Regions from separate parts of the Vreelandella janggokensis genome, predicted to be linked through region 3. Evidence: predicted binding sites of a transcription regulator. Region 3 holds the regulator's gene; each other region holds the start of a gene.
The links. Region 3 encodes sigma-54, which starts transcription at its own class of promoters, with help from an activator protein. Its sites were predicted from a motif close to TGGCACNNNNNTTGCTNT; they were not measured.
Positions count from the first base shown of each region.

Region 1: QC816_RS01905 (NarK family nitrate/nitrite MFS transporter) is a predicted target of sigma-54. The motif match lies at 1,498-1,515, and genes of this name have one in related genera.
Region 2: glnT (type III glutamate--ammonia ligase) is a predicted target of sigma-54. The motif match lies at 1,667-1,684, and genes of this name have one in related genera.

Region 1 is NZ_JARWAJ010000001.1:415,633-418,911, forward strand. Features, by position in the region: gene QC816_RS01905 (NarK family nitrate/nitrite MFS transporter) at 1-1,341, opposite strand, end outside; gene QC816_RS01910 (patatin-like phospholipase family protein) at 1,638-2,684, opposite strand; gene QC816_RS01915 (murein L,D-transpeptidase catalytic domain family protein) at 2,710-3,279, opposite strand, start outside.
Region 2 is NZ_JARWAJ010000002.1:457,585-460,863, forward strand. Features, by position in the region: gene folD (bifunctional methylenetetrahydrofolate dehydrogenase/methenyltetrahydrofolate cyclohydrolase FolD) at 1-214, opposite strand, end outside; gene purU (formyltetrahydrofolate deformylase) at 211-1,077, opposite strand; gene glnT (type III glutamate--ammonia ligase) at 1,736-3,070, shown strand; gene QC816_RS08885 (amidophosphoribosyltransferase) at 3,128-3,279, shown strand, end outside.
Region 3 is NZ_JARWAJ010000001.1:949,314-952,592, reverse strand. Features, by position in the region: gene lptA (lipopolysaccharide transport periplasmic protein LptA) at 1-115, shown strand, start outside; gene lptB (LPS export ABC transporter ATP-binding protein) at 126-875, shown strand; gene QC816_RS04290 (RNA polymerase factor sigma-54) at 980-2,401, shown strand; gene hpf (ribosome hibernation-promoting factor, HPF/YfiA family) at 2,488-2,796, shown strand; gene QC816_RS04280 (PTS sugar transporter subunit IIA) at 2,801-3,274, shown strand.

The DNA.
Region 1 (3,279 bases), 530 kb from region 3:
TAGGGCACCCGCGCCGGTATCGTCGCCCACCGCCTCTCGGTAGGCGGCTGCCTCTTCGGCTTCTTGCGCATCGGAGAAGCGTACTAGCAGGACGCACGAGGCCAAGGCAAGGACGGCTAACCCCAGGTAGAAGAGGCCTTGCTGATAGGTCAGGCTTTCACTGCGGAACAGGAAGGCGGCAGAGACGGCGCCAACGTTGCCGCCTGCGCCCACAATACCGGCCACCGCGCCCAGGGCTTTTTTATTGATGAAGGGTACCACCCCGTAAGTCGCACCTTCGGCCATCTGCACAAACAGGCTGAACACCAGCATGATACCGATCGCCAGGCTTAGTACATGCATTTGTGAAAAAGCGATCAGGGCGATGCCTTCACAAATGAGAGCGACCAGTAACCAGCGCACGCGCCCCTTCAGGCCCCCCAGTTTGGCAAACAAGTCAGAAAATATGCCGCCCAGCGTACGGGCAAAGATATTCATCAAGCCAAACAGGCCGGCAATCAGGCCAGCGGTGGCAAGTGTCAGGTCAAAATTATCGAAAAAGTAGATGGCGGCGATGTTATTGATCGTCAGTTCCACGCCAAAACAAATCCCATACACCACGAACAGCGCCCACACGCGAATATCTTTTGCCGCGACGGTAAAGCTTTGTAGCGCGCCGTTTTCGCCGCTGGCGGGCGGTAGCTCGCCGCGAGCGCGCAGCTCGTCAAAGTTGCCATCGGGCGCATCCTGGGTAAATAGCCAATAGGCAATGCCGGTGAAGAACAGCACAACGCCTGGCACGACCATGGCTAACCGCCAGCCCAACGCCTCGTTAACTCCAAGCATCAACATACCGGCAAATATCAACGGCATGACGATCTGTGTCGTGCCGCCGCCCAGGTTCCCCCAGCCCGCACTGGTGGCGTTGGCGGTACCCACGACATTGGGCGCAAACATGATGGAAGTATGGTATTGAGTGATAACAAACGACGCACCGATGGCCCCAATCGCCAGGCGCGCAAGCAGGAAGGTTTCAAAGCTGTCGGCCAGGCCGATGCCCATCACCGGAATGGAGCCGAGCAGCAACAAGCCGGAATAGGTCTTTCGTGGCCCGAGGCGGTCGCATAATACGCCGATCACCAGGCGGATAATGACGGTGATCGCGACCGAGGCGATGATGGTGTTACCGATCTGGGTCTGGGTGAGAGCTAGGTCTTCACGTACCACCGCCATGAGCGGCGCAATGCCAAACCAGCCAAAAAAGCAGAGATGGAAAGCAAACCACGAAAAATGGAAAGCGCGCATTTGTGGCGTAGAGAAATTGAGCAACCGAATACGGTTGGCTTTGTTGCGAATATCCATGGGATGGCCTCACGGGTTCTGTTACGAGTTCAACACCCTGCGCGTGAACACGCAGCGTCATCGGTTCACGAGAACATGCCTTCTTCATTGAAGGTCAGGTTCGACGCACTCGTACCCGCTTGGGCCTGGTCCACGCCTACCACCACTGCTTACATTTATGCAAAGTGGTTGCCATGGTTGTTTTTTATTATTTTAATCAGTTGGTTACTATTGAAGGGAGGGTGTTTGAGGAACAGGTTGAAAGATAAATATCATGCTAATGCTGCATCATTGGGCATCAGCAGGCCTGGTTTGGCTTAGTTTGGTGCTGTAGCAGGCGCCGGGCTTTCATCCAGATAGACATCCTCGATATCCAGCGTGGAGCGTTCGCCGAGCGCGTCGATGTTGTCTTCCAGCCAGCGGTCGGCGGCGGCATGGCCCTGTTCAAACAGGTGGCATAGAAAGGGCCACTCGGCATTCAGCTTGCTGGATACCGACAGTGGCAGTAACGCACCTTCACCGCTGATGCGGTGGAACAACGCCTGCTGATAGCAGTTCTCGATACCCTGGGCGTCAAGCACCTGTTTAAGCATGGCGATCATGCGCACCTCTTTGATCAGCGCTGAATTGAAGGTGATTTCATTAAGGCGGTTCATGATGGCTGACGCCGTGGTGGGTAAGTCGTCTCGTCGAATGGGGTTGATCTGAACGAGCAGAATATCGCGTGCGCTACATTCCTCCATTAGCGGGAACAGCGCCGGATTGCCCATATAGCCGCCATCCCAATAGGCTTCTCCGTCAATTTCAACGGCCTGGAAGACAAATGGCAGACAAGCGGAGGCCATGACCGCATCAAGGCTCATCTCATGCCGACGAAAGACCCGCTGCTTACCGGTACGGACGTTGGTGGCAGTCACGAAGAGTTTGAGCTGTTCACAGCGGCGGACCCGATCAAAGTCGATCCGTTCGGCCACAATGTTGCGCAGAGGGTTCACGTTGAGAGGATTGAACTGATAGGGCGAGACCAGCCGACTCATCAGGTCCATGGCGATATACCCCGGCGAGTGTTCGAGACTCCAGTTCCCGGTCAGCTTGTCCAGCGGTGAGCGACGAATAGGGCTTGCCATCCCCGCTCGGCTGACGGCCCGCCAGAAATCGTGCAAGGCCTCGCGGGCGGTTTCTTTATCGCCCCGGGTGAGCGCGTCGGCCATGACCACGCCGTTCATCGCACCGGCACTGGTGCCGCTGATGCCCTCGATCTCGACCCTTGAGTCCGCCAGTAAGCGGTCAATGACGCCCCAGGTGTAGGCGCCATGAGAACCACCGCCCTGTAATGCCAGGTCTAACGATTTAGGTTGCGTCATCGACTTGCCTCCTGGGTATAAGTCGTTAAAAACGGTGGGCAAGTGACGGTGCGTTAGGGCAGTTGATCACCTGTGAGGTTGCCACCCATTCCTGGTCAGGGTAGTAGGCAAACACATAGTGGTCGCCCTTTAAGCTGTCGATCAAGGGGTAGGTGACTTCTTCGCGAACCGCCGGGCAGCCGTGGCTGCGACCCAGTCGCCCCGTCTGGTCAATAAAGGCTTCGCTGACATAGTCGGCACCGTGAATGACGATGGCTCGTTCGTAGGCGTTGTCGTTAACGTTGGTCTCCAGGCCTTCCAAGCGCAGTGAATAGCCATTGCGGCCGTAGTAACTGTTCATGGTTTTAAACAGCCCGATGCTGGATTGGTGGCTGTCGGGGATGTTGGAAAACGTCTCCGCCAGGGCGTCCCCCGACCCTTGGCCGTGGGAGACGAGCTCTTGGAACATCAGTTCGTGCTGGGCCAGATCGAACACCCACAGCCGTGGCTCGGTTGACGGTAGAGAGTAATCGATCACCGCCAAGCGCTCGGCGTGAGGGTCGCGACAGCTGAGCGCTTTAGCAGCGAGGCGAAGCGCCTCCGGACTGGCGTCTGG
Region 2 (3,279 bases), on a different contig from region 3:
CGACCGCTTCCGCCTTTCGAATCTTGTTTCTGACGTACACGTGGCTTGCGGGGTCTTCGCCAATCAGCACAACGGCCAAGCCGGGGGTGGTGCCTTCGGCCGCCAGGTGTTTAACACTTTCGGCGACTTCGGCAAGCACCCGCTCGGCACAGGCTTTGCCGTCGATGAGGGCCGCAGAGGCTTGGGTCCCAGGGGCTTGGGTCGTTGCGCTCATTGGAAAATCACCGTCTTGTTCTGATCGAGAAAGACGCGGTGCTCAAGGTGGTACTTGACCGCACGAGACAGGGCGATGGTTTCGGTGTTACGGCCAACAGCGACAAGATCCTGGGGGCGATAGGTATGATCGACGCGTTGAACTTCCTGGTCGATGATCGGCCCTTCGTCAAGATCTGAGGTGACATAGTGGGCGGTAGCACCAATCAGCTTCACGCCTCGCTCATGCGCCTGATGGTAGGGCTTGGCGCCTTTGAAGCCTGGTAGGAACGAGTGGTGAATATTGATCGCACGTCCGCTCAGCTTCTGGCACAAATCATCCGATAGGATCTGCATGTAACGCGCCAGCACGACCAGTTCGGTCTGGGTTTCCTCGACGATATCCATGATGGCCGCTTCCTGTTGTGGCTTGGTCTCCTTGGTGACAGGCAGGTAGACAAAGCGAATCCCCTCACGCTCGGCCATGGGGCGAAGATCCAGGTGGTTGGAGACGATGGCGGTAATCTCCATGTCCAGCTCACCCTTGCCATGGCGGTACATCAAGTCACTTAGGCAATGGTCAAACTTGCTCACCATCAGCAAGACCCGCATGGGCTGGGAGGAGCTGTGAATCTGCCAGTCCATCTCGAAAGGCTGCGCTACCCCCGCGAAATCATTGCGCAGCGTCTCGATGTCCGGCGTAGCGCCCTCGTTGAAGCGAAACTTGGCGCGTAGAAAGAAGCGTTTCAACTCTTCATCGTCGTATTGGGCCAGTTCACTGATATAACAGTTATTTTCGCTTAGGTACGAGGTCACTGCCGAGATGATGCCGGATGTCGCTGGGCAAGAGACGCGAATAATGTAGTTGTCATCATGAATGTTCATTTTTTCTCCTATATAAAATAATATATTTATATGTGGATAATAATTGGTTGTTTTTATCCGAAAAATAGAAATTAAATCCTTATTTAATAGAGTAGCTTTTTATTTGGTTTTTTGTCGAGATGGTTATCTAAGCACTCTATTCGTTCTGCTCACATCCATCCGGCCGCGCTACTCAAGTCATCAAAACCCGCTTTCCCAAGCGAGGCCATTGGCGTAACATCGACGTTGCATTCTTTTAAGGAAATAATAATTCCTTTCAGTAAAGCAAGAAGCTTGCCATGTGCGGGCGTGACCAGGACAAACGGTGCATACCTTTTTTATTTTATATAAAAAACAATTAATTAATGGGTGGATTTTAAGTCATAGAAAATGGCTATTTTCAGGAATAAATTTTCATATGTGTTTATTATGTTCGTTCCTGGTGCGATTTTTAGATGATATGCACTGTTACGGCGCAGGATACATAAAAGCGACGGCGCGGAAGAGAGCTGGCAGGGGGTTGCTGATAACAAGCAATAAAATATTTAATTTTTTATAAACAATCGCTTAGGGTTTTTTTATAGCGATGTAGAAGGCAGCCAAATGATATTGGCACACTAAGTGCTTTTCCTTTTGGGAAATATAGTTTCTTGAAAGGAATTATCACGAGGGTAATAATATGTCTCCAGAAGCTGCCGTTAAATTTATCAAAGATAACGATGTGCGCTATTTGCTGGCTCAATTTGTTGATATTCACGGCGCGGCGAAAACCAAGTCAGTGCCGGCGAATTGTTTGATGGACGTGGTAGAAAAAGGCGCTGGTTTTGCAGGCTTCGCTGTTTCTGGCCTAGGTATGAAGCCGCATGGGCCTGATTTTATGGCAAAAGGGGATTTGAACTCTCTTTCGCTGGTGCCGTGGCAGCCGCGCTATGCGCGTATGGCCTGCTGTGGTTATGTCAACGATGAGCCTCATCTGCTTGATAGCCGTGTCGTATTGCTTAAGCAATTAGAGCGGTTAAGTGACAAGGGATGGACGCTAAACACCGGTTTAGAGCCTGAATTTTCATTGTTTAAACGTGGGGCCGCAGGAGAACTGTTGCCTGTAGATGAGAGTGATACGCTAGCAAAGCCCTGTTACGACTATAAAGGCTTGTCGCGGTCTAGAGAGTTTCTGGAACGTTTAGTGGAAGCACTACAAAGCGTTGATTTCGATATTTATCAAATCGACCATGAAGATGCCAATGGTCAATTTGAGATCAACTATACCTACAGCGATGCACTGACATCCGCTGACCGTTTCACCTTTGTACGCATGGCCGCCGGTGAGATTGCCAATGAACTGGGCATGGTGTGCTCCTTTATGCCCAAACCGCATGCCGACCGGCCAGGCAACGGGATGCACTTCCATCTCTCGATTGCCGACCAAGAAGGCAATAACGTCTTTGGCGATGACAGCGATCCGCAGAATCTGGGGCTTTCCCCCACGGCGTATCACTTTCTTGGCGGCCTGCTGCATCACGCGCCAGCGCTGTGTGCCTTCGCGGCGCCCACGGTTAACTCTTATAAGCGTCTCGTCTCGGGCGGTTCCAACAGCGGCGCAACGTGGGCACCTGTGTTCATTACCTATGGTGATAACAACCGTTCAGCCATGGTGCGTGTGCCCTATGGGCGTTTGGAGTTTCGTCTACCCGATGCTGGCTGTAATCCTTATTTGGTGCATGCCGCGCTTATTGCTGCTGGCCTCGATGGTATTGACCGTCAGTTGGATCCCGGCAAAGCAAAAAATATCAATTTGTATGAACTGACGCCCGAGCAGTGTCGCGAACAAAAGATCGATATTTTACCCCAGTCACTCACTGAGGCGATTGACGCCCTGGAAGCAGATTCCGTACTGCGTGAAGGGCTTGGGGAAGAAATTACCGATGAATTCATCAAGGTCAAGCGTGAGGAGTGGGCTGACTACAGCAGCCAGGTCAGCGATTGGGAAATCCAGCGCTACGCGGAATTCTTCTAATGATTGCGTCTTATCGAAACGTAAGACATGCACTGACGAATAAGCCGAGGTAATGCTATGTGCGGAATTGTTGGGCTTTATCTGAAAAAACCTGAACTAGAAAGCCGGCTGGGTGAATTGTTCGAGCCGATGCTTATTGCCATGACAGACCGCGGGCCGGACAGTGCCGGCTTTGCTGTTTACGGCGATGAATACGACGCTGGCGTTAA
Region 3 (3,279 bases):
CTTCACCGGGGGGCGGCTGGAATACTTTATCGACCGCGAGTTCGTCAAGGCGCGCTCCGACGTCGACAATCAAGAGTCGCAGCGCATCCGCATGACGCTGCAACCCGAGGGATAAGGAGAGCCTGATGGCAGTTGCCGACAACAGCGCAACACAAACGCTATACGCCCGCCATTTGGCGAAAAGCTACAAGCGCCGACGCGTCGTAAAAGACATCAACCTGGATATCTCACAAGGCAGCATCGTCGGTTTGCTCGGCCCCAACGGCGCCGGTAAAACCACTTCATTCTACATGATTGTCGGCCTGGTCAAGGCAGATGCAGGCAGCGTCGGGATTGATAGCCTGGACCTTTCCCGAGCACCCATGCACGAGCGTGCCAAGGCAGGCATTGGCTATTTGCCCCAGGAGGCGTCGATCTTTCGCAAACTCTCCGTCGCCGACAACATCATGGCCATTTTACAAACCCGTCACGACCTGGATCGAGCCGGACGCGAAGCACGCCTGGAAACACTCCTGGAAGAGTTCCATATTACCCACATCCGCGACAATATGGGCATGAGCCTTTCCGGAGGCGAACGGCGCCGCGTCGAGATCGCCCGGTCCCTCGCGACAGAGCCTGCGTTCATCCTGCTTGATGAGCCTTTTGCAGGTGTAGACCCCATCTCCGTGGGCGATATCAAGTCGATCATCCGCGCCTTGAAGGAGCGAGGTATTGGCGTATTGATTACCGATCATAACGTGCGTGAAACGCTGGATATTTGCGATGTGGCGTATATCGTCGGCGACGGGCATATTATCGCCAGCGGTTCGCCGGCCGCCATTCTTGACAATCAGGAGGTGCGTGACGTTTACCTAGGTGCTGATTTCCGTCTCTAAAGCCATCAATGGCATATTTATTGCCGATGGCATACTTATTGCACTTGCACCCAAACACAACTCGCACTAGGGTGGATGCTTTCCGATAAACGAGTGGTTCTCAGATGGTCATGAAAGCTTCTCTTCAACTGCGGATCGGCACTCAGCTCACCATGACACCCCAGCTGCAGCAGGCAATTGCCCTGCTACAGCTATCAACGCTCGATTTACGCCAAGAAATCCAGCAAGCGCTTGACGCCAACCCCATGCTCGAGCAGGAAGATGAGTTCAGCGAAAGCGAGCAAGCTGACAGCGAGCCGGAAGCAAGCGAGTGGGCAGATAGCATTCCCAAGGAGCTATCCGTCGATAGCGACTGGTCAGATACCTATCAGGATACGATGGGCAGTGGCAGCACAAGTAGCGAGGGGCCTGACTTCGAGCGCCAGGCCACCGGGCAAACGCTGCATGGCCACCTCCTCTGGCAACTCGCCATGACCGATTTGAGCCAACGTGAACAGTTGGTGGCCGAGAGCCTGATTGACGCACTGGATGCTAACGGCTATCTCACCCAGCCCCTTGCCGATATCCGCGAAGGACTGCGAGACCAGGGCGTGGAAGGCCTCAGCCAGCGCGAGGTTGAAACCATTCTACTGCGACTGCAACAGTTCGAGCCCACCGGCATCTTCGCCCGCGATCTTCGCGAATGCCTGATGCTTCAGCTCGCCGCACTACCCGGTGACACACCGCTGCTGATTCCTGCGCGGCGTCTGGTTCGCCAGTTCCTTGAAGCGCTGGGTAAAAATGATCAGCGCCTCCTCAAGCGAAGACTCGGCCTGGACGATGTGCAACTCGATGACGTCATCCAACTGATCAGAAGCCTGGACCCGCGCCCCGGCAGCGTTTACAGCGCCACTGACGATAGCTACGTGATTCCCGACCTGGTGGTTCGCCACGATAACGAAGGCTGGCACCTCGAACTCAACCCAGAGGCCTTACCCAAGCTCAGGATTCAACCCGACTACGCTAGCCTGATCAAGCGCGCCGACAAGAGTCATGATAACCAGTTCCTCAAGGATCACTTGCAGGAAGCCCGCTGGCTGATCAAAAGCCTCTCCAGCCGCAACGACACCCTGTTACGCGTCGGCCGCGAAATCATCACTCGCCAGATCGGCTTTCTCGAACACGGCGAAGAGGCCATGAAACCGCTTATACTGGCCGATATTGCCGATGCGGTAGAGATGCATGAGTCGACCATCTCTCGCGTCACCACCCAGAAGTTCATCCATACACCGCGGGGAATTTTCGAGCTTAAATACTTCTTTTCCAGCCAGATCAGTGGCCAGGACGGCGACAGCCACTCCAGCACGGCCATACGCGCTCGACTCAAAAAACTGATTCAGGAAGAACCCCCCGGCAAACCTTTGTCAGATAGCCGTCTGGTCACCCTGCTGGAGGAAGCCGGCATCCACGTAGCACGTCGCACGGTTGCCAAATACCGCGAAGGCATGGGCATCCCTTCGTCCAGCGAACGGCGTCGCTTACGTTAAGCAAACGGAAACTCAACACAAGGGCTTTGCTTAACGCCAAAAAGGGTTACAATCGAAGGACAGTCCGACGGATAAGGAGTACGTCAATGCAAGTCAATATCACCGGTCATCATGTAGATCTGACTGACGCCTTGCGTGACTATGTCAACGAAAAGCTGGAACGCGTTGAGCGCCATTACGACAACATCACCACCGTGCAGGTAACGCTCTCGGTCGAAAAAGAGCGTCAACAGGCCGCCTGCACACTCCACGCGGCAGGAGCTGACTTGCATGCCGAGGCCCTCGATAATGACATGTACGCCGCCATCGACGCCCTGGCGGACAAGATTGATCGACAGCTCGTTAAGCATAAGGAAAAAGCACAAGCCCGCGCCCAGGGCGCAGGTGTGCGTTAATTCAATGACGTTGGCCACAATCCTCCCCCCGGAACGCGTTCTCTACGATGTGCCCGGGGGCAGCAAAAAACGGGTGCTGGAGTTTTTCAGCACCTTTATCGCACAAAACATTCCCAGCCTCGACAGCCAGGAAGTGTTCAGCCGTTTGATTGGTCGTGAACGCCTCGGCAGTACGGGGATTGGCAACGGCGTGGCGATTCCCCATGCTCGAAGCCCACACTGTGATTCACCTATCGCCGGCTTTCTCAAACTCAATGAAGCGGTCGACTTTGACGCCATTGATGGCGACCCGGTTGACCTGGTGTTTGTTCTTCTCGTGCCTGAAGAAGCCGACGACACCCATCTCGCACTGCTGGGACAAGTTGCTTCCATCATGAATGATGCCGACACGCGCCAGCAGCTCCGTAAGTCGGGTAGTCAACGTGAATTGCTGGACCTCATCTCCGCCAAGATACGCGACCAGGCGGCCAGCCTTTAATAGGT